DNA from 4 places in the Marinicellulosiphila megalodicopiae genome. Region 3 is predicted to be linked to each of the others. Evidence: predicted binding sites of a transcription regulator. Region 3 holds the regulator's gene; each other region holds the start of a gene.
What was found. Region 3 encodes sigma-54, which starts transcription at its own class of promoters, with help from an activator protein. Its sites were predicted from a motif close to TGGCACNNNNNTTGCTNT; they were not measured.
Positions count from the first base shown of each region.

Region 1: a site for sigma-54 is predicted at 4,906-4,923, ahead of TYM08_RS03630 (pilin). Genes of this name have one in related genera too.
Region 2: a site for sigma-54 is predicted at 3,906-3,923, ahead of urtA (urea ABC transporter substrate-binding protein). Genes of this name have one in related genera too.
Region 4: a site for sigma-54 is predicted at 2,185-2,202, ahead of glnK (P-II family nitrogen regulator). Genes of this name have one in related genera too.

Region 1 covers NZ_AP023087.1:871,643-879,971, forward strand. The annotation lists gene TYM08_RS03615 (type II secretion system F family protein) at 1-878, opposite strand, end outside; gene pilB (type IV-A pilus assembly ATPase PilB) at 881-2,566, opposite strand; gene TYM08_RS03625 (PglL family O-oligosaccharyltransferase) at 2,665-4,362, opposite strand; gene TYM08_RS03630 (pilin) at 4,408-4,833, opposite strand; gene TYM08_RS03635 (hypothetical protein) at 5,107-6,333, shown strand; gene TYM08_RS03640 (OmpA/MotB family protein) at 6,323-7,018, shown strand; gene TYM08_RS03645 (hypothetical protein) at 7,015-7,491, shown strand; gene TYM08_RS03650 (deoxycytidylate deaminase) at 7,488-7,952, opposite strand; gene TYM08_RS03655 (DUF3108 domain-containing protein) at 7,963-8,329, opposite strand, start outside.
Region 2 covers NZ_AP023087.1:1,619,515-1,627,843, forward strand. The annotation lists gene ureE (urease accessory protein UreE) at 1-266, opposite strand, end outside; gene ureC (urease subunit alpha) at 357-2,057, opposite strand; gene TYM08_RS06745 (urease subunit beta) at 2,068-2,376, opposite strand; gene TYM08_RS06750 (urease subunit gamma) at 2,392-2,694, opposite strand; gene TYM08_RS06755 (urease accessory protein UreD) at 2,705-3,583, opposite strand; gene urtA (urea ABC transporter substrate-binding protein) at 3,984-5,273, shown strand; gene urtB (urea ABC transporter permease subunit UrtB) at 5,356-6,975, shown strand; gene urtC (urea ABC transporter permease subunit UrtC) at 6,979-8,127, shown strand; gene urtD (urea ABC transporter ATP-binding protein UrtD) at 8,127-8,329, shown strand, end outside.
Region 3 covers NZ_AP023087.1:2,976,291-2,984,619, reverse strand. The annotation lists gene hslV (ATP-dependent protease subunit HslV) at 1-416, opposite strand, end outside; gene ppnN (nucleotide 5'-monophosphate nucleosidase PpnN) at 557-1,936, opposite strand; gene yjgA (ribosome biogenesis factor YjgA) at 2,035-2,592, opposite strand; gene mgtE (magnesium transporter) at 2,611-3,975, opposite strand; gene TYM08_RS12860 (HPr family phosphocarrier protein) at 4,076-4,345, opposite strand; gene rapZ (RNase adapter RapZ) at 4,348-5,199, opposite strand; gene ptsN (PTS IIA-like nitrogen regulatory protein PtsN) at 5,205-5,654, opposite strand; gene TYM08_RS12845 (RNA polymerase factor sigma-54) at 5,678-7,180, opposite strand; gene lptB (LPS export ABC transporter ATP-binding protein) at 7,202-7,933, opposite strand; gene TYM08_RS12835 (LptA/OstA family protein) at 7,930-8,329, opposite strand, start outside.
Region 4 covers NZ_AP023087.1:838,803-847,131, reverse strand. The annotation lists gene TYM08_RS03500 (P-II family nitrogen regulator) at 1-155, opposite strand, end outside; gene TYM08_RS03495 (ammonium transporter) at 391-1,749, opposite strand; gene glnK (P-II family nitrogen regulator) at 1,784-2,122, opposite strand; gene TYM08_RS03485 (UPF0149 family protein) at 2,533-3,141, shown strand; gene pepP (Xaa-Pro aminopeptidase) at 3,184-4,494, shown strand; gene galE (UDP-glucose 4-epimerase GalE) at 4,668-5,678, opposite strand; gene TYM08_RS03470 (phosphomannomutase CpsG) at 5,756-7,126, opposite strand; gene TYM08_RS03465 (polysaccharide biosynthesis protein) at 7,193-8,329, opposite strand, start outside.

The sequences.
Region 1 (8,329 bases), 2.1 Mb from region 3:
TCAAGCGCATCAATGAGTGGAACACCTGCCGCAAAAGTAGTGGATAATGTGCGAGCAAAACGTGCATAGGCGGATTGTTTGAAAATATTGCCTAGAATTGGCACTTTTAAAGAATATCGTTCCCAGTTCTGACGAAATTTAATAGATTTTTGTAGGGCGAAAGATAACGAAATACTAAAAGTTACAATGAATAATAATAATTTCCACCAATTATTAATCATCCAATCCGATAACATGACTACTACTTGAGTTGGAACTGGTAAATCTGCTCCAAAACTTGAAAACATATCACCAAATACAGGAACTACTTTCATTAAAAGGATCGTTGTAACAATACCTGCAATTATTAATATCGTAATAGGATATTTAACTGCTGATTTTACTTTTCGTTTGATACTTTCAGATTTCTCTTTGTAAATCGCTATTCGATCAAGCATCGTTTCCAAAGCACCAGATTGCTCACCTGAATCAACTAAAGAACAGAATAAATCATCAAAATATTTAGGTTGTCCTTTTAAAGCGCTTGCAAATGTACCGCCAGAGGAAACTTCATTTCGTAAAGAATTGACCATTTCTGTCAATGCTGGGTTTTGACTGCCTTCAGCGACAATTTCAAAAGCTTTAACTAATGGCACGCCTGCTTTCATCATTGTGGCCATTTGGCGAGTGAATAATGCAATATCGGAGGCGCTAATTGACGAGCCAAGGCTTAAATTAAATTCTTTAGGTTTTTTCTTAACGGATGGGTTCGCGATCCCTTGTTTTCTGAGTTGCGCTTTCACAACGTTGACGTTTGTACCTGTTACTTCACCTTTCTTTTTTTTGCCAGACTTGTCGGTGCCGCTATAGGTAAATATTACTTCTTTGATCGCTGCCATAATTAATCCTCGTTTGTCACTCGGTTGACTTCTTCAACACTGGTTATACCTTGGGTTACTTTTACAAGGCCAGATTTTCTTAAGCTATTAAAGCCTTCTTTTTCAAATTGTTCATTAAGCTCAATTGCATTGCCGTCTTCCATTATTATTTTGGAAATACTTGGGGTGATTTTCACTACTTCATAAATCCCCACCCGACCTTTATAACCATTGGTGCAAGAAGAACAACCAACAGGCTCAAAAATAGTCGCATTTTCTAGCATTGCTTCGGTAAAGCCTAATTGTTGCAAACTTTCTTTTGGGTATTCTGTTGGTTTTTTACATGAAGAGCATAAACGCCTACCAAGACGTTGTGCAATGATTAAATTGACTGTAGTTGCAATATTGAAAGTTGGAACCCCCATATTTACCATACGAGTAATGGTTTCTGCTGCACTATTTGTATGCAGTGTCGACATCACCATATGACCGGTTTGTGCAGCTTTAATAGCAATTGACGCAGTTTCCAAATCACGAATCTCACCAACCATAATAATATCAGGATCTTGACGTAAAAACGCACGTAGTGCCATGCCAAAATCTAATCCGACTTTTGGGTTAACATTAACTTGGTTGATGCCTTCTAAGTTGATTTCTACCGGATCTTCTGCTGTGGATATATTACGATCTTCAGTGTTGAGTATATTAAGACCTGTATAAAGTGAAACGGTTTTACCAGAACCAGTAGGCCCAGTTACTAATATCATGCCTTGTGGTTTAGATAGGCAATCCATATACATATCTTTTTGTTCAGGCTCATACCCAAGTGCGTCAATGCCCATTTTGGCACTTGATGGATCTAAAATACGTAATACGATCTTTTCGCCAAATAGCCCAGGCAGTGTACTTACACGAAAATCAATGGATTTTTTTGCTGAAACTTTTAATTTGATACGGCCATCTTGTGGCGCGCGACGCTCTGCAATATCTAAGTTAGACATGACTTTTAATCGAGCAGCGAGTTTTTTTGTGAGAGCCACAGGAGGCTTTGACATGGTGCGTAAAACTCCATCAACACGAAACCTGACTCGATAGGATTTTTCATAGGGTTCAAAATGTAAATCTGATGCCCCTTTTTTGATGGCTGATAACAGCATTTGGTTAACAAATTTAACTACAGGCGCATCATCCGCGGCATTGTGGTCATCGTCTTTATCGGCTTGTTCTTCTACAACATCAAGGCCTTCAACATCTTCATCCAAATCATCAAAGCTGTCATCATCGTCATCTTCATAACCTTGAATGTATGCTGTTAGTTTGTCTTCTTCAACTAATACACCTTCAGTGCTTAAGCCGGTATGAAATTTGATTTCATCAAGCCCAACTAAATTGGTGGGGTCTGAGATACCAACAAAAAGGCGACTACCACGTTTGAATAATGGGATTGCATGATGTTGCTGTACTAATTCATTAGACACAATTTCACGATCAATACTTTCAGGATCAAAAGCATCTAAGTCAAATAATGGGGTGCCAAATTCATCAGCCGTACTAATAGCTAAATCTTTAGCATTAGCTATACCCTTGGATACCAAATAAGTAATTAATGCTTGTTTTTCAATTTTTGCTTGATTACTTGCTTCTAAAGCTTCATTTTCAGAAATTATCTGATCTTGAACAAATCGCCTCGCTAGGCCGCCGATAGACATTTAATTAGTTACCTTAGTGTTTTGATGTTTAAGTATAGTAACTGATGTATATTTTATTTGCTAAATTTGAAGGTCTAAATTTGTGTTAAATCACCTTTTTATTCAATTAAATTGTAGTTTGGGATTAATTCTTCGTAGTTAGATCTATCTTTGAAGAATGGATTGTGTGTATAGAGAGTTTTTGCGTAGTTGAATATTTCCTCTGCAGATTTAAAATCTTCTAGATTATGTAGAGTTTGGATAATTTGTAAATATATTTTGGGGTGTGGTTTTCTTTTGCAAAACTCCAATGCATCCTCGATGGCTCTTAGTTTTTGCTCTGTAGATTGCATACGATTTGCATAATGTAAATTTGAGGAGATGTGCAATAAAGTTATTTCATCGTCATGGGAGAATGGATTAATGACCTTGCTCGAATATGAAAGATCATCCCCGCCATATTTATACATTTCTTTATATATAAAAAATGAGTGTAATGCGGAGGAAAAATATAAAAAGCTAATAAGAATAATTGTAAATGTAGGTAGGTTTAAATGTTTAATGGAGTTATTTTTGTATGTGTAGACTCTTAGTGGTTCGCAAAATAAAAATAAAATAATAATAAATGTTATGAAATATGCTGTAGATGTATACATTGGAAGTTCAAGCATTGAGTGAATTCCAATAGGTGTAATAATAGCGAGGCGACCAATTGATTCGATTTTATTGAATGTGAAATTTTTATAAATAATCCAGCTGAAAAATGCAACTATAGGCAGAGTGGCAAATAGGCCACCTTGAACTAACCAAAATAATAACTCATTATGAGGATGTGTAAGATGTGGAGAGATATGGGAGATATATCCAGAATTTAATGAATTTTGAACAAAGCTGCTTGCGAAACTTCCTTCAAATCCTCCGATGCCCCAACCAAAAAAAGGTTTCTCTATAAACATATTTAGTGCATGTGTCCAATCTAGTTCCCTCATCCCAAAGGATTGTAGGGTTTCAATTGATCTTGGGATTGTTTGATTTTCGATTGTGATGAATAACTGTGCTAAACCAAGTATTATTCCAGTAAAAAAACTAAGTGTAATAATGCCTTTTAGTCTTTTTGTTAATCCTAAGTAAATAATAATTAATAATGAGGAAATAATAAAAGAAATAAGCCCTAATCGTGAAAAAGTTAATAATATTGTGCTTGGGCCAATTAGTGTGATTAAAAATAATGGAAAATTAATTAATTTTGAAGTTGAATTTTTGTAAAAATATAATGACAACGAAATACCAATCATAGCAAAAGATGCAAGAATATTTGGTTGTCTAAAAAAACCTATAGGTCTGTTATTGTTGGATGTGAAAAACCAATCAAAATCTAAAGGATAGTAATATTGGAGTAAACCATAAATGCAATTCAACGTTGCTAAAATAATGATAGGGTAAATTAAGATAAAACGATTTAAATTTAATTGCTGTAACGATATTAGGAAAAACAAGCCATATGTAACCCCAGAAATTAAAATAAATCCGCTTTGTTTAAATTCGCTAAATCCAACTAAAATAAATAACCAAAGTAATAGTAGGGCGCCATATATATTGGAGAAATTGTAAAAAAATAGATTTTTTTTAACTGAATACCATATGCCGATAAAAGCTAGAATTGAAAACGGTATCCACGAAATTGCATTATTGGATATGTTTAATCCAACCCCTCCGTTATCTGGTATTATTAGTACTTCACCTAATATTATTGCTGCAAATACAAGTATATAGGTTGATGTCTTGAAAGGGGTTGTTGTCAATTTATTCTCATCCAAAAAAAAGCACCTCTACTGAGGTGCTTTGTTTAAAAGTGTTTATATCTATTGTACGTTTGATCCTGCACCAGCTTTACACTGATCTACAGTCGCAGCAGTTGTACCTGATGGGACGCTTGCGGTGTATGTAACTCTACCACTTGCAACTGCCCCAGTTATAATGCATACGCCGTCGTTATATGAAAAGCTAGGCGTTCCACCCAATGCAAAAGCAGCTGTTTTTGTTATTCCATCTGAAGGTGTTGCCGAAATTGTTGAAATTTCTGAGTTTAAAGTATCACAGCCAGTGCCCGCTTGTACGCATGTTAATACTTTAGTTTCATAGTTAGCTACACCTTTTAATGCTGCAGCGCCATGAGATTCAGCAACATATTCGCTGTATGCTGGGATAGCGAATGCAGCCAAAATACCGATAATCGCAACAACGATCATTAATTCAATTAGTGTGAAACCTTGTTGATTCGTTTTCATAATATACTCTCCACGAGTTAAGTTGATTTAGTCTGCTTTTCTTTCTGTTTAAGTAGCAGAGTTGTAATTCATATTGCATCTGGCGTGCCAACTTTTAAAAGTCACGTTTTTCGGTGGGTTTTGTTCATATTTGATTCATTTGTGATGCAGTCGTGCTGATTAATTGGGTTTAAATGTGACCATTTTTGTCAGGTATGAATGTTTGGTGTCGCTTATGCGTAATTACAAAAGTGAACTACACTGATAAAAATGGTTACACTTGGGTACGCTGCATTGCAATTTTCATTGATTAGTATGGTTTTGATGTCGTTAATCGCTGGGTTAACGGTTATGTTTCATCTGTTTAAGTTTTCTTACAAAACGGTACAGGTGGCGCCTTCTATTTTAACGAGCTTGGGCGTGTTTGGTACGTTTTTGGGTGTGGCGTTAGGTTTGAGCGGATTTGATACGGCTAATATTGAGCAATCGGTTCCCAGTTTAATTGAAGGATTAAAAACAGCTTTTTGGACTTCAATCATCGGGATTTTTGGTGCGATCTCAATTAAAGTGCGGTTTTCTATTGCGCATATTCATCAATCAGATGTGGTCGAACAATCTGAATTAACCCAAATCACACAATTATTAACTGCATGGATGGAAAAAGATAACACTCAAGCGCAACAGGTATTTTTTGATAATACTCATCAGCAATTAGACGCAATCACGCAATCTCTTGGGCAGTACCAAGAAAAAATGGTTGAAGCCACAACTGAGGCATTGATCGATGCGCTTCGTCAAATTATGCATGATTTCAATACGAAAATAGATGAGCAATATGGACAAAATTTTAAAGCATTGCATGATGCAGTCGGTGAGATGCGTATTTGGCAGGCTGAAAACAAAGAGGCGATGCATGATTTAATACAGCATCATAAAAAGTCCGCAGATTTATCCAAACAATCGTTACAAACATTTGAAGATTTGGTCAGCCATTCGCAAGTATTTTCTACAGTGGCCAGTCAAATGGCCGGTGTTATGAGTGAATTGAATCAGCAAAGTGGTAAGTTATCGTCTTATTTAGAGCAATTGGCCAATGTTGTGGTGCAAGCAAGGGAAGGTTTGCCAGATTTAGAGGGTCGAATTGTATCTCTAACCACATCGTTAGAAAAAAACATCACCACACATCAACAGCAAATGAGTCAATTACTGAAACAGACCAGCGAAGATATCGTGCAAACCAGCGAATCTGTGCAGAATCAATTTTTAATGCTGAATGAAAAAACCCTAAATGGCATGTCGCAACATGTCGAAACCTTATTAAATCGAAATACCGAGCAAGTCGAAAAACTCGATGCTGCTCTTGAAAAAGAGCTGACTCAAGCCTTAAGAATCATGGGGTTTCAGCTTTCGAGTTTGTCTGAAAAATTTGTCAGTGACTACACGCCGTTAACGCAAAAATTACAGCTTTTACTCGAATCTACCGATGTGCAAAAAGTGAAGGGAAATCAACATGTCGCCTGATTTGTCACAAACTGAAGACGATAGCTGGAGCAGTTTGTCGGATTTAATGGCCGGGTTAATGATGGTGTTTTTGTTGATTGCCTTGGTGTTTATGGTCAATGTTGAGATTCAGCGTCATCAAATGAAGCAGGTAGCGGTTTTGTATGATCATGTCAGAGAGCAATTATATAACGAGTTAAAAATTGAGTTTGCTGATGATTTGCCTGTATGGGGCGCCATTATTCGAGAGGATTTATCCATTAGTTTTCAGCGTGAATCGTTAATGTTTGCTCATGGTTCAAGCGAGTTAAGTGTTGAGTTTGAACAAATTTTATTGGATTTTTTTCCCAGATATTTGAATATTTTATCTAAATCTGATTATAAGCCGCATATTGAAGAGGTGCGTATTGAGGGGCACACATCAGAAGGTTGGGGGGCTAAATCAAAAGATGAGGCGTATATTTTAAATATGTCGCTTTCGCAATCCCGTACAAAATCCGCTTTGGCATTTGTGCTAGCTTTGGATCAAGTTAAAAGTGAAAAGGCTTGGTTGATTGATAAACTCACTGCAAATGGATTGAGCTCATCTAAACCGATTTATGATAAAAACCACAATATTGATGAAGGGAAATCACGCAGAGTGGAGTTTAAAGTGCGTACCGATGCTGAACATGCAATCGCCACACTGTTGGATACATTAAAATGAAGCTGCCCGATTTTGAAAGTTTTGAACCGTTTAATGATTTACGCGAAAAAATGGGGGCAGAATTATGGACCATGGAAGAGTCCTTTGATGAAAGGTTACATATCTCGTTATATGAAAAATCTGTGTTAGATACGGATTATTTGCTGCTAAATATGAATCAGTTGGCCCGAGACGCGGATTATCGATTACGTTTTAAAAATGCGAACGTGGTGTTGTTGGAGGATTCTATTTTTCATTTAGCGGCGTGTTCCATCGTTGCAAAAAAAGAAGGCGAGCAAAAATTAAGCTGGAAAATAGATAATCAAAAAGTCTGTATCGATTGTTTGCATCAAATGAATTACGAAGGCGTGAATTTGCATAAAACACGAAGGCAAATTCACAATGAAAAAATATCCACTCAATTTAATCTTGAGCAATATTGGAAGAAAAATCCAAACTTTCCTCTTAAATCTCGTAAGATTACAATCTTTTAATACTGTTCTTCTTCATCTTCAATGACATCTAATATTACACCAGCTTTTTCAAACATATCGCGAGATTCTTGTGCTGCATGGTAGCGTTTTTCTGCGACAACCCGTTTGATACCGCAACTTATAATGAGCATTGCGCACACTCGACAAGGCTCCATTTTACAATAAAGTGTCGCATCTTGGAGGGATATTCCGTGCTTAGCTGCTTGGCATATTGCGTTTTGCTCGGCGTGGATAGTGCGCATGCAGTGCATTCTTTCTGTACCATCATCGTCGACTACTTTTTTCATTAAATGGCCAACTTCATCGCAGTGAGATAAACCAGGAGGAGAGCCGACATAACCGGTTGTGACAATTTGTTTGTCTTTTACAATGATGCAACCCGATCGGCCGCGATCGCATGTGGCGCGTTTGCCAATGGTTTGCATTAATTCAATGAAATAAGAATCCCAGGTTGGACGCATAATATACTCTTTAATAAGTGACGGATGTCGCAGTGACGCGAGATTGTAACGTGTTGGATTTGTAGGTTTCAAATTGCACGGGCAGATAATTCCAGCGTTTTGCAAACCATATCAAAACTTTGCTTGAGCCTCTTGTTTGTTCAACAATTAACGTCTCTAAAATGCCTGCTTTTGTAAACAGGGTTTCTTTATCGATGACTTTAAAATTGTATGCTTTGATTTTATCGCCGGCGACTAAATCTAATTTAAATTGGGTTTGGCCTTGTTGTAATAGCTTTTGAATCTGTAAGGGGTAGCTGACTTCATCAAATACTTGGGTGTTTAAGTCTAAAGTGTTTTGTTTGTCTTCAAAGAGCGTAGTGACGGTTTTATTTTGA
Region 2 (8,329 bases), 1.4 Mb from region 3:
GAAAACGTTAACCAGTCATCACAGGTTGCTTGCATGACTAATTCTTTTTTGGCTTTGATTTTGTAAAACTGATTATCTTCAGTCGCTACAATAAATCCATCAGGTAATACATTCCCGCGAGGTAAAAATAAACCAATGTCTGTACCGTCAGTGGTTTGTGTTTTTAAGCGTGCTTTTTTTCGATCATCAAATGTTAATTCAATGACACCTTGGATTTCACCATGACAGTGGTCACCAATGACTTTTGTTATTTCAATGACAGACATACATAACCTTTGTAATTTGTAAGCTCGGGATTTATTCCGAGACTAATATCGTTTTTAAAATATTTTCACAATTAATTTCGAACCTACACATCAAAATAAAAAATATCGTTGAGCTAACGGCAAATCTGTTGCTGGCTCACAGGTTAATAACTGTCCATCAGCTTTTACTTCGTATGTCTCAGGGTCAACCGTAATGTTTGGTTGATACGTATTATGAATCATATCTTGTTTGCTGATGTTTCTTGTATTTTTACAGGCAACTAAATTTCGTTTGATATCAAACTTTGTTTGAATATCCAAATCAATTGAGGCTTGTGAAACAAAGTGCACAGAAGTTTGCGATGGTGTTTTACCATATGAGCCAAACATTTTACGATAATGTACAGGTTGAGGTGAAGGAATCGACGCATTTGGATCGCCCATTGCAGCCACTGCAATCGCGCCACCTTTTATAATGAGTGTCGGTTTTGTTGCAAAAAATGCAGGTTTCCATAACACTAAATCTGCAAGCTTGCCTTCTTCGATTGAACCCACTTCATGAGAAATACCATGAGTGATACAAGGGTTAATTGTGTATTTAGCAATGTAACGTTTAACACGATTGTTATCACTAAATTCACTGTCGCCCTCTAATGGACCACGCTGAACTTTCATTTTATGAGCGGTTTGCCAAGTACGTATCACGACTTCACCTACACGACCCATTGCTTGAGAATCAGACGCAATCATCGAAAAAGCCCCTAAATCATGCAGTATATCTTCAGATGCAATGGTTTCTTTACGTATTCTAGAATCTGCAAATGCCACATCTTCTGGAATGTTGGCATCTAAATGATGGCACACCATTAACATATCTAAATGCTCGTCCACTGTATTAATAGTGTACGGGCGAGTAGGGTTGGTTGATGACGGTAAGACATTTGATAAACCACAGGCTGTAATGATATCCGGTGCGTGTCCACCACCTGCGCCTTCAGTATGGTATGTATGAATCACACGATCTTTAAATGCACCAATGGTGTCTTCTACAAACCCGGACTCATTTAATGTGTCGGTATGAATCGCCACTTGCACGTCGTATTTATCTGCGACACTCAAACAGGTATCAATTGATTGTGGTGTGGTGCCCCAATCTTCATGTAATTTTAAACCCATGGCGCCAGCGTCAAGTTGCTCTTCTAATGCCATTGGTAAACTTGCGTTGCCTTTACCCAAAAAACCAAAGTTCATAGGAAAGTCATCACAAGACTGAAGCATCATTTTTAAATGCCAAGGCCCTGGTGTGCATGTTGTTGCATTTGTGCCTGTCGCAGGTCCTGTTCCGCCACCAATCATGGTGGTCACACCAGAGGCTAATGCTTCATCAATTTGTTGAGGGCATATATAGTGAATATGACTGTCTACGCCACCTGCGGTTAAAATATTGCCTTCACCTGCAATTACTTCTGTACAAGGGCCAACAATAATATCAACGTTATCTTGAATGTCAGGGTTGCCAGCTTTACCAATTTTACTGATACGACCGTCTTTTATGGCAACGTCGGCTTTGACAATACCCCAATGATCAATGATTAGTGCATTAGTAATCACTGTGTCAGGGGTGTGTTTTGAGTCTAATTGTGACTGTCCCATACCATCACGAATGACTTTGCCTCCGCCAAATTTAACTTCGTCGCCGTAAGTAGTGAAATCTTTCTCAACTTGTACCCATAATTCAGTGTCGCCTAATCTAACGCTGTCACCAACGGTAGGGCCAAACATGTCTGTATAACTTTTACGATCAATTTTCATAATGTACCCCTTAAGCTAATTTGCCTTGCACAAGACCACGAAACCCATAAATGGTTTTGGTGCCTGCATATTCCACTAATTCAATTTCACGAGTTTGGCCCGGCTCAAATCTTACTGCGGTGCCTGCTGCAATGTTTAAGCGAAAGCCTTTAGTGGATTCACGATCAAAATCTAATGCAGCATTGGTTTCATAAAAATGATAATGACTGCCTACTTGAATTGGGCGGTCACCCGTATTGGCAATAGTTAACGTTAAAGTTTTACGACCGACATTTATTTCAATGGCCTGATCTTTAATTTTGTATTCACCTGGAATCATGATTCGCTCCTTAATTTACACAATGGGATTATGAATGGTGACTAATTTAGTACCGTCAGGAAATGTTGCTTCGACTTGTACATCGTGAATCATTTCAGAAATACCAGGCATCACTTGTTCAATACTTAACACTTCACGACCTTCACTCATTAATTGAGCAACGGTTTTGCCATCACGTGCGCCTTCCATTACCCATGCACTTATAAAGGCAATAGATTCTGGATAGTTAAGTTTTACGCCCCGAGCTAATCGGCGTTCTGCTAATAAAGCGGCTGTGAAAATTAATAGTTTATCTTTTTCTCTAGGTGAAAGTTCCATAAAGGAGTCCTCATGTATTCCAAATTCGTGGTGGACAGGCAGGGGTGTTTTTTGCAATGGGGCGTAATGTTTCCCAGACCTGTTTAAAAAGTGTTTGTGCGTGTGCGGCATTATTGCCTAAATATCGGGCAATTAATAATCCGTTTTTTTGTGTCAGTGCTATATAGAAGTCTTCGTTTTTTTGAATTTCGAATAATTTCTTTTCAAGATTTTCAATCAAAACAGAGTTTTCTTTATTTAAAAATATTTCGCTGTAAGCATAGAATGTTCCAAATACAGGATAGTTAGAAAACCCAGCGGGGCTTTTAAATAATTCACTTTGTGCATTAAGTTGATTTCTTTCGATATGAATTAATTGATCATCACAAAAAATACGCACATTTTGATTAATGTAACCTGTAGAAAAGTGCTCACCACTTTTAAGTCGACCTAAACAAAAGGTGTCCCAGTAAAATAACGTAGCTGACTTGTGTAAATGAATATCGCAAAAGTTATTGGCTTTTGCGCTATCAAATACAATGGTTTCTTGGGGGAGGTATTCAATACAACTTTGTTCGTCAAGGATAAGTGTGGTTTTTTGTAGTTGAGTTTGTTCTAAGGTTTTTGCACCATAAAATTTTCCAGCAGCGGGGGTGGTGAGCAAACATTGTGCATTGTTTTGTGCATGTACATTAATTTGCACATCATCCCCTGCAACAAATCCTCCTGGGGGGTGAAGGATGTACAAATGTGGGCATAAATCCGATTCTGGATAAAAAGGACGTTGTATGCGTAAAGGGCCATTATGGTGGCATTTTGTTAATACGGATTTAGATAATTTACGCGTTAAGCAAAGCGATAAACTGGCCTTCCAGTATTTATTTTGAATAATTTTAGTTGCTATAGTCATGACACTATTATGCCCATTATCAAATTCTTCACAACAATATTTTTTACTAACAATGTAAGAAATTGGGGATAATTAAAAACAAATCGCACCAAAAAGAATAGATCAATCCAGACAAATAAAACTTTGTCTGGATTTGGTGCGTTTTTTCTAGATCGTTACTTTAAGTGTTTTTTTTTGGTGCACGATAAAATAAGACTGATCAATGAGTATCGTCAAATTTGAATGAAATAATTAAGAAATTAAAGTCTTCAAAGTTTTTTAAACCCTTTAAATACAGGGGATTTAAAATAATATTTGTTTTAAATATTTAAAATAAATAAATTGGCACAGCATTTGTAATAGGCTACTTCGAGGAAATATACAAATTTCTTATTTCATAAACTTAAAGGTGAGAATCACAATGAAAACATTGATAAAAAAAGCAGCACTTTGTGGTGCAATTGCATTAACTGCAGGTGTAAGTGTTGTAGCACAAGCGGCTGATACTATTAAAGTAGGTGTCCTACATTCACTATCTGGCACCATGGCCATTTCTGAAACCACATTAAAAGATACCGTTTTGATGATGATTGAAGAACAAAACAAAAAAGGCGGTTTGTTAGGTAAGCAACTTGAAGCGGTTGTGGTTGACCCTGCATCTAACTGGCCTTTGTTTGCTGAAAAAACTCGTGAGTTAATGGAAAAAGCAGATGTGGATGTTATTTTTGGATGTTGGACTTCAGTTTCTCGTAAGTCAGTATTACCAGTAATTGAAGAATTAAACGGTTTATTATTTTACCCAGTACAGTACGAAGGCGAAGAGTCTTCTAAAAACGTTTTCTATACAGGTGCTGCGCCAAACCAACAAGCGATTCCAGCTGTTGATTACTTAATGAATGAAGTCGGTGTGAAACGTTGGGTGCTTGCAGGTACAGATTATGTTTACCCACGTACAACAAACAAAATCTTGGAAGCTTACTTAAAATCTAAAGGTGTTTCTGATGCTGACATCATGATCAACTACACACCTTTTGGACACTCAGATTGGCAGACAATTGTATCTGACGTTAAAAAATTCGGTTCAGCTGGTAAAAAAGCAGCCGTAGTTTCTACTATTAATGGTGATGCAAACGTTCCTTTCTATAAAGAATTAGGTAACCAAGGTATTTCTGCTGAAGACATTCCTGTTGTTGCTTTCTCAGTTGGTGAAGAAGAATTATCTGGTTTTGATACCACTCCATTAGTAGGACACTTAGCAGCATGGAACTATTTCATGAGCGCTGAAAGTGATATCAATGACGAATTCATTGATGCATGGGTTGAGTTCACAGGTGATGAAGATCGTGTAACCAATGATCCAATGGAAGCAACTTATATCGGTTTTAAAATGTGGGCAGAAGCAGTTGAAAAAGCAGGCACAACTGATGTGGATACAGTTCGTGCAGCAATGTATGGAATCACAGTGCCTAACTTAACCGGCGGTTATGCAGTTATGAATACAAACCACCATTTAACTAAGCCAGTATTAATTGGTGAAATCACTGCAGATGGCCAATTCGATATTGTTTGGGCAACTAAAGGTGGCGTAATTGGTGATGCTTGGACAGATCATTTAAAAGAATCGGCTAAGTTAGTTGCGGATTGGACTGCACCAATTTCATGTGGTAATTACAACATCTCAACAGGTGTATGTTCTGGTCAAAATTATTAAGAAATAAAAAAAGAAAAATATACAAGGCAGCTTTAAGCTGCCTTATTTTTTACAAGAAGTTAAAGAGTTAAGGTTGTTTTCTATGATCACATTTTTAAGAAATGGGTTAACAAGAAGCTGTCAAATTGCATGTATGATGTTATTGGCTGTTAGCCAAGTTACGTTTGCTGATCAGTTTGATGAAATTACACAAAAATTATTAGACAAAGATTTCGATGTAAAGGCCGCGGCAATAGATGAATTAGCGGTTATCGAAGATGAGCGTGTTAGAGCATTATTTGAAGGATTAACTGAATCTACCGTTTATTATATTAAAAAAACAAACCAAATTGGTTATTACCAATTAGATGAAAAATCAGTGACATTCACCACTTTATTAGAAGGTGAGGTTATTGATGATTTATCAAAGCGTTCTTATAAAAAAATCACCACAAATAATGCATTACGTGGCCAAATAAAATTGCACTTAGCGGCATTGAATATCTTATCAAAAGAAGCAGATGTGCGTTTAACCGCAATTGATTCAATGTTGAAATCTCCTGATCCTTTGTTATTAGATATATTAATTAAAGCGCAAAAAATCGAACAAAACAGAAAAGTAAAAGCGCTTATTGAATTAAATATTGCTTTGATTCATGTAGAAAGTGAAAACGAAACTGAAAGAAATGTGGCATATAAAGTTTTAAGTGAATCATTGCATGAAGCTGCAAGAATTAAGTTAACTGAAATAAAAGATAGTGAAACTCAAAGTTCAGAAAATATAAAGTTTGCAACCAAGGCTTTATTAAAAATTGAAGATAAATTGAAATACTTAAAATTCACCGAAAACGTATTTTTTGGTTTAAGTGCGGGTTCGGTTTTATTATTAAGTGCCATCGGTCTTGCTATCACGTTTGGCGTGATGGGAGTAATCAATATGGCTCACGGCGAAATGATTATGATTGGCGCATACACAACGTATGTGGTGCAGTTATTAATGCCTGATCATATTGCATTAAGTATTGTCGTTGCTATTCCAACTGCATTTTTAGTCAGTGGACTCATTGGTGTGATTATAGAGCGAGGCATTATTCAATTTTTATATGGCCGGCCTTTAGAAACATTATTAGCTACATTTGGCGTAAGCTTGTTTTTACAACAAGCCGTACGTAGTATTTTTTCAGCGTTAAACATGCCTGTTATTACTCCAGACTGGATGAGTGGTTCTATCGAAATTAACGATGCATTATCTTTCACGTTTAACCGTTTATACATCATTATTTTTGCCTTAATGGTATTTATAGGTTTGCTCATTATATTAAAACGTACATTCTTTGGTTTACAAATGCGAGCTGTTACACAAAATCGTAAAATGGCGCGTTCAATGGGGATTCGTTCAAACTGGGTTGATGCAATGACATTTGGTCTAGGTTCGGGTATTGCAGGAATTGCTGGGGTGGCATTAAGTACCATAACTAACGTAGGTCCAGATATGGGACAGGCATATATTATTGACTCGTTTATGGTCGTGGTATTTGGTGGTGTCGGTAATTTATGGGGTACGTTTGTAGCTGCAATGAGTTTAGGTGTAGCCAATAAGTTTATTGAACCATTTGCAGGTGCTGTATTAGCAAAAATTATTATTTTGGTTTTTATCATTATGTTTATTCAAAAAAGACCTCGAGGTTTATTCGCCTTGAAAGGTCGTTCGGTGGAGGGGTAATTTATGCAAGCTTTAAAATCTATATTTTTTCCATCAATAAACGATGCAGCAAGCCGTCGTATGATAATGACGTTAGCTGCAATAATGTGTGTCATTCCAATTTTAAATTTGCTATTTGCAGAAGACAGTTTTTTTCATGTGAGTAATTATACAATTAACTTACTAGGAAAATATTTTTGTTACGCTATTTTAGCAGTCGCTCTTGATTTAGTTTGGGGATATTGCGGTATATTAAGTTTAGGTCACGGCGCGTTTTTCGCATTAGGCGGTTACGCAATGGGCATGTACTTAGTGAGACAATACGGCGTGACCATCGAGGCTACCGGAGAAGTCATTCCTGAATTTATGATCGCAATGGGAATAAGTGAATTGCCATGGTTTTGGTATGGCTTTGATAACTTTTGGTTTGCGTTATTAATGGTGGTATTAGCACCAGGATTATTAGCGTACTTGTTTGGTTATTTCGCTTTTAAATCTCGAGTTTCAGGTGTGTACCTTTCTATTATTACTCAAGCGATGACGTTTGCTTTAATGCAAGGATTCCGTTTAGGTGAATTAGGATTTGGCGGCACAAATGGTTTAACAGCGTTTAAAGAAATTTTAGGGTTTGATATTACATCGGATATGACACGTTTGGTTTTATTTATGTTGACTGTCTTTGTGTTATTGTTAGCACTTATGTTGTCCAAATTTATTACTAAATCCAAAGCAGGTCGTGTATTAGTTGCCATTAGAGATGCAGAGCCTAAAACACGATTTATTGGTTATAGAGTAGAGCATTACAAATTATTTGTGTTTGTTATTTCTGCTGCACTTGCAGGTATTGCTGGTTCATTATTTGTCTCGCAAGTGGGAATTATTAACCCAGATGAATTCAGTCCATTAAACTCAATTGAAATTGTAATTTGGGTTGCCTTAGGCGGTCGTGCCACCATTTATGGTGCCATTATTGGTGCGGTATTAGTAAATTACGCTAAAACAGTATTTACAGGTTTGTTCCCAGAATTTTGGGTGTTTTTATTAGGAGGCCTGTTTGTTGTTTCAACACTGTTCTTCCCTAAAGGGATTGCAGGCATGTTTTCAAATACAAAATTTCAATCTTTAATGGGTGGCATTAAACAAAAAATGTTCTCTAAAAAAGGAGACGCATAATGGTTAATAAGCATTTAGATAATAATGGTATTTTGTATTTAAGTTCTGTGAGTGTCAGTTTTGATGGGTTTAAAGCGATTAATAATTTAAACCTAATTATTGAACCTGGTGAAATGCGCGCGATCATTGGGCCAAATGGTGCGGGTAAAACCACAATGATGGATATCATTACTGGTAAAACCCGACCAGATGAAGGTGATGT
Region 3 (8,329 bases):
TCTAACAATGCACGTGCCGCAGCAGTTGCATAATTGCCCCCTGAACCAATAGCGATTACGCCATGTTCGGGCTCTACCACATCACCATTACCAGAAATAATTAAAGATGCTTCTTCGTTTGCCACAATCAACATCGCTTCTAATTTACGTAATGCACGATCACTGCGCCATTCTTTTGCAAGCTCAACCGCAGAGCGTGTTAATTGACCGCCATGTTGTTGTAAGTAGCTTTCAAATTTTTCAAAAAGGGTAAACGCATCTGCGGTTGAGCCTGCAAATCCTGCAATAACTTGGTCATTAAACAAACGTCTTACTTTGCGAGCGTTGCCTTTCATGACTGTATTACCAAGTGAAACTTGGCCGTCACCGCCTATTACTATTTGGCCGTTTTTACGTGCTGATACTATCGTAGTCAATTTGATGTCCTGTTTTTATAAAAGATAATTTTAAAAATTAAATTTAGTATGAGGGCAAGTTAGGGGGTTTCAAGTAAAAAAGATGAATACATGGTTGATTAGGGGGGTAATCATAATCATTTGAATAAAAAAAAGCCTCTTTATGAGGCTGTGTCTGTTTTGACTATATAACAAGGGGTGTATTTGGTTCCTGGTAGTTTCATTCGGCCTTGTTTGACAAAAGCACCTAGTAATTTATCTAAAGGTTTCATAATTGATGGTTCACCTGATATTTCAAACGGTCCATGTTTTTCTATGGCATTCACGCCTTGAGCTTTCACATTTCCCGCAACTATCCCAGAAAATGCTCGACGTAAATTCGCTGCTAGTTTGTGAGTGGGCATATCTTTATATAAACGAAGGCTAGCCATATTTTCATGGGTGGGCTCAAATGGAACTTGAAAATCATGATCTATTTTAATCGCCCAATTATAATGAAATGCATCGGAATTTATTTTTCTATAATCTTCAACTGCTTGCATGCCCACTTTCATTTCTTTAGATACTTGTTCTGGGTTATCAATTATGATTTTGTAATGTTGCTGCGCTTCAAAACCTAATGTGGTATTGATGAATTCGTGCAATTGCTGGAAATATTTTTCGCTAGAAGCCGGACCCGTTAAAATTAGAGGGTAAGGTATGTCTTTATTGTCAGGATGTAATAATATACCAAGAATATATAGAAGCTCTTCAGCGGTGCCTGCACCGCCAGGAAAAATCAATATTCCATGCCCAAGGCGTACAAAAGCTTCTAGGCGCTTTTCGATATCTGGCATGATTACTAATTCATTAACAATTGGGTTGGGTGCTTCTGCTGCAATAATCCCCGGCTCAGTTAATCCAATATAACGTGCATTATAAATTCGTTGTTTTGCATGAGAAATAGTGGCCCCTTTCATTGGGCCTTTCATGACTCCAGGTCCACAACCTGTACAAATATTTAATCCGCGTAAACCAAGCTCATGACCAACGGCCTTAGTGTATTCATATTCTTCTCTGACAATGGAGTGACCGCCCCAGCAAACAACGATATTAGGCAATCGACCTGCTTTTAAAGCATTTGCATTTCGTAAAAGGTGAAAAACATAATTTGTAATATCATCACTTTGTTCTAAGGGGAGCGGATTCATTTGTAATTTAGCTTGAGTAAAAACCAAATCACGTAAACAGCTAAATAACATTTCTCGAGTAGATGCGATCATTTGACCATCAACAAAAGCCGAGGAGGGGGCGTTGGTTAATTGTAATTTTAATCCGCGATCTTCTTGTTTGATTTCAATATCAAAGTCTTCATATTGTGCCAGTAAAATTTTCGCATCGTCGCATTCAGAGCCGACATTTAAGATCGCCAATGAACAAGATCGAAAAATTTCATATAAACTGCCTTCTCCTGTTTTTTTAAGAAGTAACACCTCTCGTTGCGAAAGCATTTCCATCGAGCGTTTTGGTGTAATGGATGCACTTAACTTGTGGTCTGACATAAAAACTCCCTTATTTGCCTTATTTTTGTTATTTATATACACGTTTGCATTTAAGTTTAGCAAAAATATTACAAACCATCACAATTCCAGACAAATAGTTATTTAGAGCTGATAATTTGCTTCAAAGATTTGTACAAAGTTTTACGAGATTTGACTATAAATTGTGGTTTACGTTGCTGTAAATCTGCTTTTTGTTTTTCTTTATCATTCTTTTCTTGCTCTTTTAGTGTAGCGCGAATCAATTGACGTAATGATTGTATGTCTTGAGGTTGAAATTCAGTAATAAAATCAGTTAAGGAGTCTGGTTGAGTTAATAATAATTCTCGCCACCTTTCAACTTCAGAGGATACTTGTTGAAATACCGTACTGCTGGAATCTAATAAATCTAGTTGTTTTTCAATTTCGGCAATATCGGCAGATCGCATTAATCGACCAACAAATTGAGCATGGCGACGTTTTGCCTCATGACTTGGAATGCGTTTACTTTCTTCTAATGCGGTCAGAAGTCGATCAGAAAGTGGAAAATTTTTCCAATAACCTTCTTTAACTTCCATTAAACGGATACCCAAATCTTGAAGCAATTGTGCTTCTTTTTTAATTTGGGTTTTGCTGATGATTTCTTCTTCATCATCATCTAAATATTCAAAATCACTCATAAAATAGCCTAACTGTAATTAACTCAACAAGACAATACTTGCTAAGCCTAAAAAAATAAAAGTTCCAACTACATCAGTAATGGTCGTTAAAATTACGCCACCTGATAATGCAGGGTCTATGCCTTTCTTTTTAAGATAAATGGGTAGAAGGGTGCCTGTAATGACCGCAATAATCAAATTTATCCAAATGGCAACGCCAATAATAATGGATAATCCAATGGACGCTTTCCAAAAATATACGGCAATACCAATTACACTTGCCCATAATAAACCATTGTTAAATCCAACAATTAATTCGCGGCCAAGTAACCAGCGAATATTGTTTTTTGAAATGTGCCCCAATGCTAAACCACGAATGACAATCGTTAGTGTTTGAGTACCTGCTATGCCACCCATAGAAGGAGTGAGATTCATCAATACTGCTAGGGCAACAATTTCATCAAGGGTAGCTTCGAATAAAAACGCACAGGCAGAAGCAAATAGTGCAGTTAAAAGGTTGATACCTAACCAAAGAGCGCGTCTCTGCGAGCTTTTAAAAGCAGGTGAAAATGTATCTTCTTCTTCATCTAAGCCCGCAAAAGATAAAACAGTATGATCGGCTTGTTCGCGAATAACATCTAACACGTCATCCACTGTAATCCAGCCAACTAAAGTACCATCATTGGATACAACAGGCGCAGTAACATAGTCGTGACGTTCAAAAAGGTGGGCAACTTCATTTGAAGAGGTGTTAACTTTGATCCCTTCTATGTCCGAATTCATGACTTCACGTACAGTTAAATCTGGCTCATGAGTTAATAACTTACTTAAATGTAAAATACCAACCAGTTTTTCGTGTCGGCTAGTGACAAATACACAATCCATTTGTTCGGGTAAGTCTGAATGCCTACGTAAAAAACGTAAAACCACTTCTAGGGTGATATTTGCTCTTACACTGATGAAGTTTGTGTTCATCAAACCGCCTGCGCAATCTTCATCGTATGAAAGTAATACTTCCATATCTTTTCGATCTTTAGGGGTCATTACTCCAAGTACTTGATCCGAAATACGATCCGGTAACTGTTGAAGTATGTCGGCTAAATCATCGCGCTCTAAATCTTGCGTGGCGGTTTTGATCTTTTCGGGGGAAAGGTTTTTTAAAAATGATGCCTGTAATTCATCATTTAAATAAGGAATGATTTCATATTGAATCGATTCTGTTAAATTTTCCCATATGGCAATTCTTTGATTACTTGGGTTGGATTCAATTATATAAGCTAAATTTGAAGGATTAAGCTCTTGTTCGGTTAATTGTTTGAAAGCAGCAAAATTTTCTTCGAGAATCGATTGATTTAGAAGTAAAGAGTATTGTTCTAATTGCGATTGTTCAAAATGAGATGGCATAATTGAAGTGTAGTGGGCAAAAAACGCGTAAGTGTAGCGATTTGTAAGAGCAGAATAAAGAGAAAGAAAAAGAATCTATGAATATGGAAATAACGCTGGGTTATTCACCTTCATCAAAATAATTATTAAATATGGTTTTTATGGCATCTATTGCAGCTTGTTCGTCTTTTCCTTCAGCACTCACATCCAAAATAGTGCCTTTAGCTGCACCTAGCATCATTACAGTCATGATAGATTTTGCATTAGCGGTTTTGCCTGCTTTATCTAGAAGGATGTTTGAGCTAAATTGATTTGCTACTCCGACCAACTTGGCCGCTGCACGGGCGTGTAATCCAAGTTTGTTGATGACTTCTATTTTTGCTTCAATCAAAATTAATGTCCTAATTCCCTGTGGCGAACTTGAACATTTACATGTTTAGTTTGCATGCCCTTAGTTAATTTTTCTGCTAAATATACAGAACGGTGTTGGCCGCCTGTACATCCTATCGCAACTGTTAAATAAGATCGATTATTTTGTTCAAATTGAGGTATCCATTTTTCAATGAAGCTAAAAATATCAACATACATCTGACTTACTTCTGGCTGTTCCGATAAAAAGTCAATGATAGGCTGGTGTTGTCCTGTATAACTTCTAAGATCGGGATTCCAATAAGGATTAGGTAAACAGCGTACATCAAATACAAAATCAGCGTCGGTGGGAGCCCCGTGTTTAAACCCAAATGAGATAAATTGCAGAGAAAGGTGAGATTGTTCGTGTTTAATAACCCTGTCACGTATCACTGTTCTGAGTTGTTGTTCACTTAACTTTGATGTGTCGATTTTTAATTGAGAAAAATCTTCAAGCGGTTTGAGTATGTATTTTTCAATTTCAATGGCTTCAGATAAGGAGGTATTGTCATTTGTTAAGGGGTGGCGTCGACGATTTGTGCTGAATCGTTTAAATAATGTCTGAGGATCGGCATCTAAGAAAATTAAGTCAGTATCGATGTCTTGAGATAATTCATTATAAGTATGAGCGAATTTTTTTAATGACTTTGCGCTATTACGCGCATCGATACACAATGCAAGATTTTGAATGTCGTCATTTTCTTGTAAATTTTTAGGTAAATCCAACAGCATGGAAACTGGAAAATTATCGATACAGTGGAACTTAGCATCTTCTAATGCTTGTAATGCTGTACTTTTACCTGAACCTGAACGACCACTTAAAATGATTAATTTCATAATAATTAATTACTTAATAGTTCAAAAATTTTTGAAGAATCATTGCAGTCTCTTAAAGCGCTTAAAAAATCGGCTTGGCTGAATTTTTCTGCAATTGCTGCCAAGGTTTGAAGGTGTTCATTAGCGGCTTCAGTTGGAACAAGTAATACAAAAATCAAATCGACTTTTTGGCTATCAAGTGCATCAAAGTCAACAGGATCAGAAAGTTTAAAAAAACTTCCGATCACTTTGTCACAGTTATCTAAGCGGCAATGTGGCATGGCAACACCCATTCCAAATCCAGTGCTTCCAAGTTTTTCTCTTGCAATTAAATGATCAAAGATATGATTTTCATTTAATTGTGTGCAATTTTTAGCAATTTCATGACTAATACTTTGAATTGCGCGTTTTTTACTTGAGCCAAGATCCATGATGTAGGTTCTTTCGGCCGTTAATATATTTTTAAGTTGAATCATAATACAGTCACTAACTCAATCCGTTACATTAAACTTTTTCGTTCATTTGAAGGTGGAATATGCATCGCTTCACGATACTTTGCAATGGTTCTTCGTGCAACTTTAATTCCCTGCTGATCTAATAATGTTGCTAATTTGCTATCACTATAAGGTTTTTTTGTGTTTTCTTCGCTGATTATTTTTTTAATCATTGCTCGAATCGCCGTTGAACTGCACTCTCCGCCATTTGCAGTGGAAACATGGCTAGAGAAGAAATATTTCAATTCAAAAATACCTCTTGGGGTGTGCATGTATTTTTGAGTAGTAACCCTTGAAATGGTGGATTCATGCATGTCGACATCAAGTGCGATATCATGCAATACCAATGGTTTCATAGCTTCTTCGCCATAATCTAGAAATCCACGTTGATGTTCAACAATTTTTGTTGCTACTTTAAGTAACGTTTCATTTCTGCTATGTAAAGATTTAATAAACCACTTGGCATCACTTAAATTTGTTTTTAAATAATCATTATCACTTGAAGCATCATTACGTTTGATTAACTCAGCATACCCACTATTAATGTGTAATTTTGGCGCGATATCTGGATTTAATTCTACTAGCCATTTATTGTTTTCGATATCTTTACGAACAAATACATCTGGAACAACATATTGGGCTTGGTCTTCGGAAATACTGTCCCCTGGGCGAGGGTTAAGCGATTGTATGAGTACTAAAATAGATTGCAACTCAGTATCTTTAAATTTTGTTTTACGTAAGATGTTTTGATAATCACGAGAACCTAATTGAGGAAGGAAGTCTTTAACAATCAATTTCGCTTGTTCTAAATATTCTGTTTGAAGAGGCAGTTGCTTTAGTTGAATTGTTAGGCAGTCACTTAAATCTATGGCGCACACACCAGGTGGATCGAATTGTTGCACCCTATGAAGAACGGCTTCTAGTTCATCTAATTCAAGCATTTGTTCTTCATTCATACCTTCTTCATTTAATTCATTTGAAAGGCCTGAGAAAATTTCTTCAATTGTGGATTTTAAATATCCGTCATTTCCACAGGATTCAATTATCGATTCAGCAATGATTCGATCACGAGTATTCATCGGGGTTAAGTTTAATTGCCAAAATAAGTGATCTTGTAAATCCTCAGTTTCACTTCGAAAGCTATCAAAATTAATATCGTCACCAGAAGGTGCTGACATATTTGTGGGTAGATTTGGATAAATATCGTCCCATGAAGTATCAACCGCTAATTCGTCAGGGATATTTTCTTCCCATTGTGAATCTGTTTCTTCTATTTTATTGGGTTCGGATATTTCATTTTCAGCACTTTTTTGTGAATTTTGATCTTGTTCATTGTTATTTGCAGAAGGCTCTTCGTCATTTACTTCAAGCATTGGATTGGATTCAAGTACTTGTTGGATCTCTTGTTGCAAATCGAGCGTGGAAAGTTGTAATAAACGGATGGCTTGTTGAAGCTGGGGAGTCATCGTAAGATGCTGGCCCATTTTTAATTGAAGTGAAGTTTTCATATTTTATTATAATTACTCTGATTACAACGTAAACTGTTCGCCTAAATAAATATCTTTAACTAATTGGTTTTGCAAAACGCTGTTTGCATCGCCACTAGCAATAATGTGACCATTACCGACAATATACGCTTTTTCACAGATATCAAGCGTTTCTCGCACATTATGATCAGTAATTAACACACCGATGCCTTTGTTGCTTAATTGTTTGACGATATCTTTAATATCGTTTACAGAAATAGGATCGACACCTGCAAAGGGTTCATCAAGTAAAATAAATGCAGGATCCATCGCTAATGCACGAGCAATTTCAACCCGTCTTCTTTCTCCGCCGGACAATGCCATGCCAAGCGATTTACGTATATGTTGAATATTAAACTCATTCAATAATGATTCAAGCTTTTGTTTTTGTTCAGTTTTACTAAAATTCTTTCTTGTTTGAAGTATAGCTAAAATATTATCTTCAACTGATAATTTTCTAAAAACGCATGCTTCTTGAGGTAAGTACCCTAGCCCTTTTTGAGCTCGAATATGCATTGGTTGTTGACTGATGTCTATATTATTGATGAAAATTTGACCTTTATCCTGATTCACCAAACCTACTATCATATAAAAACATGTAGTTTTCCCCGCACCATTGGGACCTAGTAAACCGACAACTTGCCCTTGTTCAACTTCAATAGACACATCAATAACAACCGGGCGTTTGGAATAGGTCTTTGCTAAATTTTTAGCGATTAAAGTACGTGTACTCATTGCACTATCTCTTGTGAATCATAAACCGTTTCACAAAAACTATCGGGCTTGGACAGGTCACTTGAACATTCCCTAGTTGATCCATCAAGTGCATAGGTGATTTTATGACCTTTAGTGTAGTTGGTGCCAAAAGTGATTTTGGCATGGGTTTGAGCAATAATGAGCCCTGTGATGACTTCATAGGTAATGTGATCAGCAGTAACAACGATGCGTTGTTGTTTTTCATTGGTTAATTCAATCTGAGCAGGGCTGCCTTTTACATCCAAAAATTGAGTGGTGCTGGTTTCTAGATCGCGGTGATCTTCTAAAATATCTCCAATTATTTTAATTTCCGCATTGCTTGCTACTGCTTTTAAATGAATGGTTAAAAGCTCATTTTCTAATTCGCGGATGCTT
Region 4 (8,329 bases), 2.1 Mb from region 3:
ACGTACTCAGCACCACGGTATAGCTCAGTATGTCCTTTTTGACGACCAAAACCTTTAACTTCAGTAACAGTTACGCCATAAACGCCTTCTGCAGAAATGGCTTCACGAACCTCATCCAATTTGAATGGTTTAATAATTGCGGTAATTAATTTCATAGATTGTTCTCAGTTTGAAAATGATTTTAAAAATTCAGTATTTTATGCGAGCTTACACCCGCTTAGTGCTAAGAATCACTTAACACAAATTTACAATTGGCAGTACGATAACTTAGTTATCCCAATATCGCTACACCTTACACTTTGAATTTAAGCAGATTTTAAACAGAATTTATACTCACGCACAAAAAAGGGCGCTAAAAGCACCCTTATTATTAAAAATATGTATCAAATATTACTTACCAGTAAACTCTGGGTAAGCTTCTTGACCACATTCAGCGATATCAGCGCCTTCGTATTCTTCTTCTTCAGTGATGCGAATACCCATTATAGCTTTGATGATGAACCAAACTACTAATGAAGCACCAAACACCCACACGAAGATAGTTAATGCACCGACTAGCTGACCTATAAATGTAGCCTCACCAATTGCTGATGCAATCAATAAACCAAATAAACCAACTGTTCCGTGAACAGAGATTGCACCTACAGGATCATCAATCTTAACTTTATCCAACCCAACGATTGAGAACACAACAATAATACCACCTGCTAAACCAACTAATGTTGCAACCAATGCAGTAGAGGAATCAGGGGAAGCAGTAATTGCAACTAAACCAGCCAACGCACCATTTAAAGCCATTGTTAAATCGGCTTTTTTGAACCATAAACGCGCAACAACTAACGCTCCAATAACACCACCAGAAGCAGCCATTAATGTATTCATAAATACAATTGCAACAGCATTTGAACTAGACATATCACCTAATTTTAAAACCGAACCACCGTTAAAGCCAAACCAACCCATCCATAATATGAACGTACCTAAAGTAGCCATTGGTAAGTTTGCACCAGGAATTGCGTTTACAGAACCGTCTTTGTTGTACTTACCCTTACGAGCACCTAATACCAATACACCCGCTAAAGCAGCAGAAGCACCAGCCATATGCACAATACCAGAACCTGCGAAATCAGCAAAACCTAAATCACCAAGATTAAACAAACCAAAAACATCAGCCCCATTCCAAGTCCACGAACCTTCCATAGGATAGATAAAGCCTGTCATTACAACAGCAAATGCTAAGAAAGCCCATAATTTCATACGTTCTGCAACCGCACCAGATACGATTGACATTGCAGTAGCAACAAACACTACCTGAAAGAAGAAGTCAGAGGCATTTGAATATACAGAATCACCAGAGAAACCCGCCTCTTTTGACTCAGCTAATACCGCAACATTCCATGCAGCAGATTCAATATCACTTTGTGATAACTCAGCAAAAACTTCAGCTGTGACACCTAAGTATTCAGCAGTAATTGTTGCAAGCTCAGGAAGAACTACACCATCATTACCAATCGAACTAATAAAAATATCTCCGCCATACATGATTGCGTAACCACAAATCATATACATACCACAAGAAATCGCGAACAAAGCAACGTTTTTAGTTAAAATTTCCGTTGTGTTTTTTGCACGTACCAAGCCAGCTTCCAGCATTGCAAAACCAGCCGCCATCCACATTACTAATGCACCGCATACCAAAAAGTAAAAGGTATCCATTGCATATTGAAGTTCTAAAATTTGATTTTCCATCATAAAATCCCGTAATAAATATATAGTTAATTAATTAAATCGCGTCGTTACCGGTCTCACCAGTACGGATACGAATGATTTGTTCTAAATTAGTCACGAAGATTTTACCGTCACCAATTTTGCCTGTGTTTGCAGCTTTAGTGATGGCTTCTAAACATTCATCTAATGCCTCATCCGCAACACCCACTTCAACTTTTACTTTTGGTAAAAAATCAACCACATATTCTGCACCACGGTACAATTCAGTGTGACCCTTTTGACGACCGAAACCTTTTACTTCAGTTACGGTAATACCCTGTACACCAATCTCAGACAATGCTTCACGAACGTCGTCTAGTTTGAATGGTTTGATGATTGCTGTTACTAATTTCATACTCACCTCATTTGTTGTTTACATCAATTAATCTTGATGCGTTTAATAATCTCAAAGCACTCAAAGCATAAGGTGTGCCAATTGCACTTTTTTATGATAACTCCTTATTTTCAAGGGAATTAATCACAATAAAATAGCGCCTCTTTATTACTTTTGACTGTATTAATGATCAAACAAGTTATTCACTTTTTGCACCTTTTCAAACCATTTTGCGCGTATAAAAATCACCTTATTTATATTTACGCACCATAATTGCACTTCAAAATTTCAAAAAATCGAACTTGGTGCATCAAAAACATACGCCCAACATAGGTGCACCACAAAAGTAACTGGAGATAATCTTTTGTTTTGATTAAACAATAACTCAGCATCTGGTAGCATACGGCCTTGTTAAATGATCAGAGAACAGCATGTCTATACCCTCCAATTCTGAAGAACGTTTTGATTTTATTGCAGACCTTGTTATCCGTATAAAAGGGAACGCACAACCAAGTGAAATTGATGCCTATATAACTGGTAGCATCTGCGCTGGCCTACGCCCAGGTAAAATTGATATAAAAGAAGCTTTCAAACACATCGAGCCTGAAATTCTTCTAGATGATGAAACCAGCCAAATATTTGTTGATTTTGCACAATTTATTGAAAATCAGCTCAGCGAAGAAGGTTTCTCATATGAGCCTTTAATTGCAAATGAAGATTATGAATCCCCAGAGCGCTTAGACTCCCTTTGCAATTGGTGCTCAAATTTCATTAGTGGGTTTGGCCTAACTTACAGCCGCTTAAATCCTAAGCATACTGATGAAGATTTAAGTGAAGACATTCGCGATGCACTTGATGATCTTGCAAACATCGCACAAATCGACACAGAAGAAGACATCAGCGCAGAGGAGTTTGAAGAAGACTTCACTGCATTGGTGGAACACCTTCGACTAGTTTCTATCCATCTATTCTTAGAATTAAATGAACCTGCAAAAAAAGAGAATAAAAACGCTTTAGATGATGGCTTACCGGTTCATTAATTCTAATTAACTTTCACTGCAAGTTTCAATGGTAAATAAATTATGATCGACAACAATACATTCAAAACGCGTCGCCAAGCATTAATTCAATTACTGCCCGAAAACTGCGTTGCAATTATAGCTGGTGCAACCGAGCAAACACGAAACAACGATGTTGAGTTTCCATTTCGTCAAACCAGTGATTTTTATTATCTAACAGGCTTTGAAGAACCCGATGCTTTTTTAGTGCTTTGCCCAAAACGCAGTGATGGCGAAACAATTTTATTTGTTCGTCCAAAAGACAAAAACATGGAAATATGGAACGGCTACCGAGCTGGGCCCGAAGGCGCGATTCAAGATTATCTTGCAGATGAGGCATTTGAAGTTGAGCAAATTGATGAAATCGTTCCTAACCTAATGTTTGACTGCCGTTCAGTTTATGCCTCTTTTGGACAAAACCCTGATTTTGACCAACATATAATGCATTGGGTTAACCAGGTCAAAAGCCATGCCCGCAAGGGAGTAAGTGCCCCAACTCAATTTAACGACATTTCAAATTTAATTCACGAAATGCGTTTAATCAAGAGCGACGCTGAAATTGAACAACTGCGAAAAGCCGCTCAAATCAGTGCACAGGCACATCACATAGCCATGCAACAATGCAATGATGGGGTCATGGAATATCAACTGGACGCCCACATTAATTTTCATAGTAAAATGAATGGAAGCAAACGCGAAGCCTATTCAAGTATTGTGGGCTCAGGCAACAATGCCTGTATTTTGCATTATGTCAGTAACGACCAACCCATCAAAAACGGCGACTTAGTGTTAATTGACGCGGGTTGCGAATACAACTATTACGCAGCAGACATTACTCGAACCTTCCCTGCAAATGGTAAATTTTCAAAAGAACAAGCCACTTTATATCAATTAGTTTTAGATGCACAAAGCGCTGCATTAGCCGAAGTAAAACCAGGAAACTTATATAATGCGCCACACCAAGCGGCGGTAAAAATACTGACACATGGGTTAGTGGATTTAGGATTATTAACTGGTGACGTAAATAAGCTGGTTGAAGACGAAGCCTATAAAACTTACTACATGCACAACACAGGACACTGGTTAGGCATGGACGTGCATGATGCTGGACGATATAAAATTGATGGTAAGTGGCGTGAATTTAAACCTGGAATGGTCATTACAATTGAGCCTGGTCTTTATGTTGCGCTTGATAACGAACAAGCTCCAATTGAGTATCGCGGAATTGGCATTCGAATTGAAGACGATATTGTGATTACTGAGACTGGATATGATGTTTTGAGTAAAGATTGTGTGAAAGAGATTAAAGATGTTGAGGCTATGTGTCAGTCGTAAACCGACACCGCAAATGTGATCATCAAATACCTCCCGTAAGGGCGGATTCCATATCCAGCCTGACGAACATAAAAGATATTAGTTAGGGCAAAAATCGATTTTGCCCTAATGGATTGAAAACCAACCAAACAATGCAAAAAAATCGGAATAAATCCCGACCCAACATTATTTAATTATTCATAACCATTTGGATTATTACTTTGCCAATTCCACGCATCGGCCATCATATCGGTTAATGTTTTTTCAGCTTTCCAATTTAACTCAGACTCTGCAAAATCAGTTTGCGCATAACAACAAGCAATATCCCCTGCTCGTCTATTGGTTATTTGGTAAGGCACTTTTTGCCCAGTGACGGACTCAAAAGCATTAACCATTTCCAGTACAGATATTCCCGAGCCTGTGCCCAAATTATATTCGACGCAACCAATATTTTGAGTCAGTTTATCCAACGCTTTTAAATGGCCTTTGGCTAAATCCACCACATGAATGTAATCACGCACGCCGCTTCCATCAGGGGTGTCGTAATCATCACCAAACACACTTAAAAATTCACGTTTACCCACAGCAACCTGAGTAATAAACGGCATTAAATTATTAGGAATATCGTTAGGATCTTCACCAATCAAGCCTGAATGATGTGCACCGACTGGGTTAAAGTAACGCAAAATGGCAATATTCCATTCATGATCGGATTGATATAAATCACGCAGAATATTTTCAACCATCAACTTTGATGCACCATAAGGATTGGTGGTACTTAATGGAAAAGACTCAGTAATAGGCACGGTTGCTGGGTCACCATAAACCGTTGCAGACGAGCTAAAAACAAAGTTTTTGCAGTTAAATTGCGCCATAACTTCGCACAACGTAAGCGTGCCGGCTACATTATTTTGATAATACTTAAGAGGTTTTTCACAAGATTCACCCACAGCTTTCAAACCTGCAAAATGAATAACAGCTTGAATGTTGTGCTTTGAAAAAATAGCAGTTAAACAGGCTTTGTCATTCACATCACCTTCCACAACAGAAATGTCTTGCCCTGTGATTTGTGTGACTTTTTCCAAAGATTTAGCAGAAGAATTACTAAAATTATCCAACACTAATACCTTGTGATCCGATTCAATCAATTCAACTAAAGTATGCGTGCCAATATAACCTGCGCCACCTGTTACTAAAACAGTCATTGATGCTCCTTTAAAATCTTAAATAAATGTGTAGCGGGTTTAAAATCAACCCACTACAAACAAGCTTTGCCACTTAATTATGCGTGCGCATCTAAAATAGCGAGAATTTCATCGGTTTTGGCTTGCATCAAAACTGCATCACCACGCGTTTCTAAATTCAAACGCACAACAGGTTCTGTATTAGATTTACGCAAATTAAAGCGCCATTGCTCAAAACTCAAACTCACACCATCTGTGGTATCAATAGCAATAGAATCCGCTTCAAATTTTGCACGAACCGCTACAATAGCCACATCAGCATCGGCAACTTTTCGATTGATTTCACCTGGAGAAGGATAAGCCGTCATACGCTTAGAAACCAATGTTTGTAGATCAGTACTACGACGAGACAATAAATCCACAACCAACAACCATGGAATCATGCCGCTGTCGCAGTAAGCAAAATCTTTAAAATAATGATGAGCGCTCATCTCGCCACCATACACCGCATCTTCTTTACGCATAATTTCTTTAATATACGCATGACCGGTTTGTGATTGAATCGCTTTACCGCCATTTTGTTCAACAATATCAATTGTATTCCACAATAAACGCGGATCATGAATAATGCTCGCGCCCGGGTTTTTCAACAAAAATGCCTCTGCTAATAACCCAACAATGTAATAACCTTCAATAAAACGGCCGTCTGAGTCCCACAAGAAACAACGATCAAAATCGCCATCCCAAGCAATACCTAAATCTGCCTTATGCGCTTTTACTTGATCACCAGTAACGGCTTGTTGTTCATGTAATAAAGGATTTGGAATACCATTTGGGAAAGTAGAATCAGGCTCGTGATTCATTTTGATAAATTCAATAGGAATATTTTTTTGTTTAAACGCAACTTCTAAACGATCTAAAGTAGGCGCGGCTGCACCATTACCGCCATTAACCACAATACGCATTGGCTTTAGTGTATCTATCGCCACATAACCAATTAAATGTTCAATATACTCTTTAGTGGTATCAACAACAGACATCGTGCCTTTAACATCAGCAAACGTGAAATCGTTTTTCTCAGCCGATAACTTAATATCCAACAAACCCGTATCATTTGATACAGGCTTAGAATCTTCACGTACTAACTTCAAACCATTGTAATCAATAGGATTATGACTAGCCGTAATCATCGCACCGCCAGAAATACCCAAAAACTTAGTCGCAAAATAGATTTCTTCCGTACCACATAACCCAATATCCAGTACATCCACCCCCATATCCATCAAACCTTGGGCAAAGGCATTTTTAATTTCATTAGAAGTCGCGCGAACATCTTCACCTACTACCACTTTAGTAGGATTAATCACCTGCGCATAAGCACAACCAATACGATAAGCAATAGAAGTATCTAATTCAGTGCCAAGCTTGCCACGGATATCGTAGGCTTTGAAACATGTTAATTCAGACATAAAATAAACCAAAAAAAATTTGGCCTATTTTACGTTAAAAGCAGGGGCAACAGCAATTATAAGTTTTTATTGTTTATTTGCAGTCCAAACTAAATCGCATATGCCATCTTTTGGATTAAAAGCAGTAGGAGCTTCTAGCAATAACTCTCTGATTTTTTCATGATTAAATTCATGACAGGCTTTATCTAACTTAACTAGAATTTTCTCAAGCGCCTTCCAGTCAAGCATTACTTCATTGGCTGTCATGATTCTTTCATGAGAAGTGCCAATCACATCATCACCAATAAGTAACTCTTCATACAATTTTTCGCCAGGCCTTAGACCTGTGCATTCAATTGCAATATCCCCCAAAGGATTGGTATCTGACTTTAAGGTAAAACCTGAAAGCTTGATCATTTTTTCAGCTAGATCTTTAATTTTAACAGACTGCCCCATATCAAGGACAAACACATCACCACCTTTACCCATAGCGCCTGCTTGAATCACTAATTGCGCAGCTTCAGGTATCGTCATAAAAAAGCGCGTGATATCAGGATGGGTTAATGTGACTGGCCCACCTTCTTTAATTTGTTTGCGAAACAAAGGAACAACCGAGCCAGAAGAGCCCAAAACATTACCAAAACGCACCATGGTAAAATTGGTTTTTGATTGTTCTTTTGCCAATGATTGTAAAACAAGCTCTGCCATTCTTTTGGTTGTGCCCATAATATTAGTCGGGCGAACCGCTTTATCCGTAGAGATCAAAACAAACTTTTCAACGCCTGCTGAAATCGCAGCTTTAGCCGCATATAACGTTCCAAAAATATTATTACGCACCCCTTCAACTACATTTAATTCAACTAACGGCACATGTTTATAGGCAGCTGCATGATATACAGTTTGAACATTAAAAGATTGATAGACAGTCTCTAACCGATTTTCTTTTTGCACAGAGCCCATGACAGGTAAAATTTCTATTTCTAAATGTTTATCCAAATTAATCGAATTCAATTCTTTTTCAATGGAATACAAAGCAAATTCAGACAGTTCGAATAACACTAATTTACTAGGTTTTTGCAAAATAATTTGGCGGCATAATTCTGATCCTATCGACCCGCCGGCACCGGTGACCAAAACAACTTTATCCGTGATATTGGCAGTCATTAAATTTTGCTTTGGAACAACTGCGTCACGCCCTAATAAGTCCTCAATTCCTACCTCTTT